DNA from 2 places in the Fictibacillus sp. UD genome. Region 2 is predicted to be linked to the other one. Evidence: riboswitches for the same ligand, from Rfam matches in the RefSeq annotation. Region 2 holds a riboswitch; the other holds the start of a gene.
The links. Region 2 has a riboswitch for FMN ahead of ribE (riboflavin synthase). Riboswitches for the same ligand answer to the same signal wherever they lie in the genome.
Positions count from the first base shown of each region.

Region 1 (3,217 bases), on a different contig from region 2:
AAATAAGAAAGCGATTAACTGGCGAACAGTACTAGGCGCTCTTGCGATTCAAGTTGCCTTCGCATTAATCGTATTAAAATGGGATGCGGGTAAGAAAGCTTTGCAAGGTGTTTCTGAAAAAGTTTCTAACGTTGTTGCTTATGCGAACGAAGGAATTACTTTCTTGTTTGGAAGTATGATTCCAGCAGAAGGAAAAGGATTTATTTTTGCATTTCAAGTTTTAACAGTAATCATTTTCTTTTCTTCTTTAATCTCAGTTCTTTACTATCTAGGTATCATGCAATGGGTTGTAAGAATTTTGGGTGGAGCTCTATCCAAGCTATTAAAAACAAGTAAAGCTGAATCTATGAGTGCTACAGCAAACATTTTCTTAGGTCAAACTGAAGCACCTCTTGTAATTCGTCCATATATGAATCGTTTAACACAATCGGAGCTTTTCGCAGTAATGGTCGGTGGACTTGCATCGGTAGCAGGTTCTGTACTAATTGGTTACTACCTATTAGGTGTACCTCTAGAGTACTTGATCGCAGCTAGCTTTATGTGTGCTCCTGCAGGACTTGCGATTGCGAAAATCATTGTTCCTGAAACAGAAGAGCCTGAAACAATGGGTGAGATCAAATTAGAGCGTGACAAAGATACAGTAAACGTAATCGACGCTGCAGCAAAAGGTGCTGGAGATGGACTTCAAATTGCACTAAACGTTGGGGCAATGCTACTTGCTTTTATCGCACTTATCGCACTAGTTAACGGTATCCTTGGCGGAATCGGTGGCTGGTTTGGCTATGAGATCACACTTCAGCAAATCTTGGGCTATCTATTTGCTCCAATTGCATTCGTAATTGGTGTACCTTGGGAAGAAGCAGTTAAAGCCGGTACTTTTATCGGTCAAAAAATTGTATTGAATGAGTTTGTTGCTTATTCTTCATTTGCACCTCAAATTCCTGACTTAATGCCGAAAACGGTAGCGGTTGTAAGTTTCGCACTTTGTGGTTTCGCGAACCTTTCTTCGATCGCAATCCTTTTAGGTGGTCTTGGAGCTATGGCGCCAAACCGTCGTCCAGACATCGCAAGACTTGGAATGCGTGCTGTTATCGCAGCTACAATTGCTAACTTACTAAGCGGTGCAATTGCAGGTATGTTTATTCTATAAGAATTGTTTAACTTCAAGATGCTCAAGCCTATGCTTGAGCATCTTTTTGTGTGTTGGGGGTATCCATGGTCCTTGAAGAATACCAGTCGTGGTACCTCCCCATAATTAAGTCTAGATGAACAAAATTAGTTGAAATGAGAGCTAATTAGGTCGTACCAAACTTCAATTAAGTCTAAATTCTATATAAAGGCCATTCGCTAAATATCGACAACTGATCTCAGCTCGTGACAGCCTTTATACCCCTATGTTGGAACACAAAAAAACCGCAACGGGAATCTCTCGCTGCGGTTTATTTCATCTATTTAAGCCTGCTGAGCAATCTGTTTCATTACCCATGGCTGCATTCGATTATATAGTGCTATGAATAGCAAAGTAATAATCGTTCCTTTTATCAAGTTAAACGGTGTAATCCCTTTTAGAATAAGATCCATCATCATTTGGCTAGACATCGGGTCAGCACCTAGGAACCACGTATATGCTGGCAAGATGATCAGATAGTTCAGTAATCCCATCATAAAAGTCATCAAAACTGTTCCTAGAATTAAGCCAGTTGAAAGACGTTTAACCGTATGCTTTTTGCGGAATAGGTAGGATACTGGAAGAATGAAAAGGATCCCGGCAACAAAGTTTGCTAATTGACCAACGGGTACACCTGTAAAACTTCCAACAATTCCGTAATGAAGTACATTTTTAATTGCTTCAACCATTATTCCTGCTGCTGGTCCGAATATGATGGCAGCTAGCAGTGCAGGCACCTCACTAAAATCAATTTTTAGAAATGGAGGCAGTCCTGGAAACGGAAAGTCGAGCATCATCAGTACATATGCAATCGTACTGAGCATCGATACCGCTACCATTTGTTTGATTTTTCCCTTTTGCATTGAAATCTCTCCTCTTTTGTGTTGCGCCATCTCATGATTTCGAATGCAGCACAGCCTGTTTCATACAAAAAAACCTTAGTCAAAGAACGGACTAAGGGAGGTTGTCTGATAAACAGCATGTAGAAGAAGCATTTACATAAATGGTAAAATGCGCACTTAAACAAAGGCTCATTTACATGAACCGCTGTACCAACATCTTCTCCCATCCAGACTATACTGTCGGCTCTGGAGTTACACCAGATCAGCAAAATGGTGACATCGAAGTCTTTAGCCTAAACGTTTGTTTTGGCATTTCCAAATCGCTCACGGGCTGATGAAGAGGGAATCTTCAATTACCGCCGGTCGGGAATTTCACCCTGCCCCGAAGATGGATCGCTATTGTATTTTGTTACATCACCTATTATACTTTAAAAAATGTAAGTTGTGAACGAATATGCTACAACCATACCTTCCAAATAGAGGATGAACTCACATGAAATTAACCTTTGAATATACATGGCCGTATGAAAGAATGATGAATGATATCTATATTTCGGAGTGTCCGTTCTGTAAACAAGATAATGTGTTAACTTCTTTTAAAGAGGATCAGATGAATCTTGCCAAAGAAGCGATTAAACAGATTTTAATCATGCCGTGCTGTCATGGCAAGATAACTATTCTAAATGCGGATGACGATTATTTTTATACAGATGAAAAATTAAGAGGGCAATCTTAAGGAGCTGGGTTATAGATTATGGATACTTTGAAATTCACGAAGATGCATGGACTTGGCAATAATTATATTTACGTCAATATGTTTGAAGAAACAATCGCTGAAGCTGACATGCCTCAACTAGCAGTAGCTGTTTCAAATCCCTACACTGGAATTGGATCAGACGGTATGATCTTAATCTGCCCAAGTGATGTGGCACCCGTTAAGATGCGGATCTTTAACAACGATGGATCGGAAGCTAAGAACTGTGGTAATGGACTTCGCTGCGTAGCTAAATATGCGTACGAACACGCACTAGTGAAAGAAACAGAATTTCAGATTGAAACTCTTGGCGGATTAGTAACTGCAAAAGTAACACCAGATCACAACAATAAAGTATCGTTCGTTACCGTTAATATGGGGAAGCCGATCCTACAACCCCGACAAATTCCATTGAATGGCTTTAACAATCTTGATCAAGTAATAAATGAGGCT
Region 1 is NZ_JARUHH010000016.1:23,968-27,184, forward strand. It holds gene P8610_RS17360 (NupC/NupG family nucleoside CNT transporter) at 1-1,150, shown strand, start outside; gene P8610_RS17365 (ECF transporter S component) at 1,453-2,031, opposite strand; FMN riboswitch at 2,222-2,404, opposite strand; gene P8610_RS17370 (hypothetical protein) at 2,504-2,746, shown strand; gene dapF (diaminopimelate epimerase) at 2,765-3,217, shown strand, end outside.
Region 1: another riboswitch for FMN. It lies ahead of P8610_RS17365 (ECF transporter S component); the one in region 2 lies ahead of ribE (riboflavin synthase).

Region 2 (3,217 bases):
GGAAATGCTATTGTTAAGATTTCAGAAGGTTACAGAAAAATTCCCTCGACAGGTGAAAAAATATATGTTTAAAAATACAGCAACAACACAACAAAAAAAGACTTTTTTAACTTCTGTTCAACTTATCGTTATTTTTTATTTATTGTCTGTTTTAGTAGCGACCATTTTATTAAGTTTGCCGGTCGGACATAACAAGGGCGTAGAACTGAAGTTTATCGATGCATTATTTACTGCAGTCAGTGCTGTAAGTGTTACAGGTCTGACCGCTGTCAATATCTCTGAAACATTCAACCATATAGGTGTTGTCCTTCTGGCAATCATCGTGCAAATCGGTGGGATTGGCGTTATGACGCTAGGAACAGCGATTTGGCTTTTAATCGGCAAGCGCATAGGGATGAGAGAGCGCCAATTGATAATGACGGATCAAAACCAATCCACGCTTGCAGGTCTTGTGCAGCTGATGAAGCAAATCTTAACACTAATAATAGGGATTGAGGTTGTCGGAACCGTTTTATTCTTTATCCTGTTTCAACCCTATTACGATACGGAAGTAGAAGTGTTGTATCACGCATTCTTCGCCTCTGTTACAGCAACGACGAATGCTGGATTCGATATTACGGGAAGCTCGCTGATCCCGTTCCGCAACGATTATCTTGTTCAAATCGTTACGATGTGCTTGATTACAGCAGGTGCCATTGGATTTCCTGTACTTGTAGAAATCAATAACTTTATCAAAGAAAGAAAGTATTTAGAGCGCTATACGTTTACCCTCTTCACGAAGGTTACTACGACTACCTTTGCATTATTGGTTGTTACTGGCGCAATCGGAATTTATGTTTTGGAGATGAATGCTTTTTTTGAGGGTAAATCTTGGCATGAAACGTTATTTTATTCTTTATTCCAGTCCGTTACAACACGAAGCGGCGGTTTATCCACCATGGATGTCTCTGAATTCACAGTGCCAACCCTTCTTTATTTAGGAGTGATGATGTTTATTGGAGCATCACCGAGTTCTGTCGGTGGTGGTATCCGAACAACAACTTTTGCTGTAGCCTTATTAGCTATTCTCTTTTACGCTAAAGGTAGAAACACAATTAAGATCTTTAAGCGTGAAATTTATCCAGAAGATATACAAAAGTCGTTTATTGTTATTATCGTTGCTATGGTGCTTTGTACGACTTCTACAATTATCCTAGCAATTACAGATCCGATGCCGATTGAGTATCTCTTTTTTGAAGTGTGCTCTGCATTCGGAACAACAGGGCTCTCAACTGGAATTACTGGTGATTTGAGCTCGATCGGAAAAGTTATTCTTATGCTGTTGATGTTTATCGGAAGAATTGGCGTACTGTCATTCCTCTTTATCATCCGAGGGAAAGTAGTAACAGAACACATTCATTATCCTAAAGAAAAATTAATTATTGGCCAATAAAAGCAATCATGTTTGAATTCAGTCTATTGTTTACTTATAATGAACATAAGTAAATAGTGTCCTTCGGGGTCGGGTGAAATTCCCAACCGGCGGTGATGAGGCAGTGGCCTCTTAGTCCGTGACCCGGTTTTGCGATTCGTGAAAACGGTGGATTCGGTGCAAATCCGAAGCCGACAGTATAGTCTGGATGGGAGAAGGAACGTGAACGCTTTTAATTGCCTGTATTTTAAAAAAGGTAGATTAAAGGTTTATTTCGTTATACTTTTAACACAAACCCCGGAAGCAATCTGTTTCCGGGGTTATTTTTATTTAAGAGAATCAAGACTCCCGCTTTGCATATTTACGATGATTATTTTTCTTATAAAAGAACAAGTTACAAGGGAGGGAAAGTTCTTTGTTTACAGGCATCATTGAGGAAAAAGGAACGATTAAGGCAATTTCAAAAGGCGATGAAACAATCGTACTTACTATTTCCGCAGAAGAGGTGTTGAAAGACGTGCACCTTGGAGACAGTATTGCGGTAAACGGGGTATGTCTAACCGTTACTTCTTTCGGCAAAAATCAGTTCACAGTAGATGTGATGCCAGAAACGTTCAAGTCTTCAACTTTGAAACTTTTAAACAATCGGGACAAAGTAAATTTGGAACGAGCTATGGCAGCAGGAGGAAGGTTTGGCGGACACTTCGTTTCTGGGCATGTTGATGGTACAGGAGACATTGTAGAGAAGCGGCCAGAAAAAAATGCGATCTATTATACGATTGCACTTCCAGATCAACTGATGCGCTACTTTATGCTAAAAGGCTCCGTTTGTGTAGATGGGACAAGTCTTACCGTTTTTGACGTTACGAATAATACGATAACAGTCTCCTTGATTCCACATACCGCAGAACATACGATTTTAGGAATAAAAGGAGCGGGAGACGTTGTGAATATCGAATGTGATATGCTCGCAAAATACGTTTACAGAATGTTAGCTCCCGAAAAAGAAGACCAAAAACAAAAGTCGAAGCTGTCTCTTGATTTCTTACAAGAGCACGGATTTTAGGAGGAGAGTTCATGTTTCACTCCATAGAAGAAGCAGTTGCAGATTTAAGAGAAGGAAAAATTGTTATCGTTGTGGATGATGAAGATCGTGAAAACGAAGGAGATTTTGTTGCGTTAGCTGAAGGAATTACACCTGAAGCCATCAATTTTATGGTGACTCACGGACGTGGTCTCGTTTGTACACCGATCTCTGAAGAAATTGCGTTAAAGCTGGATCTTTCACCGATGGTAGCAGCCAATACCGATTCACACGGCACCGCTTTTACGATTAGCGTCGATCACAAATCAACAACAACCGGGATTTCAGCTCAAGAACGAGCAGCTACTGTTCGGGAGCTTGTGAATAATGATTCTGTGCCATCTGACTTTAAGCGGCCAGGACATATCTTTCCGTTGATCGGAAAAAAGGGCGGCGTGTTGAGACGAGCGGGGCACACAGAAGCCGCAATTGACTTAGCGAAAATGGCTGGCAGCCAATCTGCTGGTGTAATCTGCGAAATTATGAAAGAGGACGGAACGATGGCTCGTGTTCCTGAACTCGTTGAACTGGCAAAACAGCACAATATGAAACTAATTACGATTAAAGACCTTATCACGTACCGAAACAAAACAGAACAGATGGTGAAGCGTGAAGTCGAAATCAATCTACCAACTGAGTTTGGTGATTTTAAAGCAATTGGGTTCTCAAATGTGCTGGATGAGAAAGAACATGTGGCCCTTGTAAAAGGTGAAATCAACAGT
Region 2 is NZ_JARUHH010000009.1:22,837-26,053, reverse strand. It holds gene P8610_RS14160 (TrkH family potassium uptake protein) at 65-1,432, shown strand; FMN riboswitch at 1,488-1,635, shown strand; gene ribE (riboflavin synthase) at 1,827-2,477, shown strand; gene P8610_RS14150 (bifunctional 3,4-dihydroxy-2-butanone-4-phosphate synthase/GTP cyclohydrolase II) at 2,489-3,217, shown strand, end outside.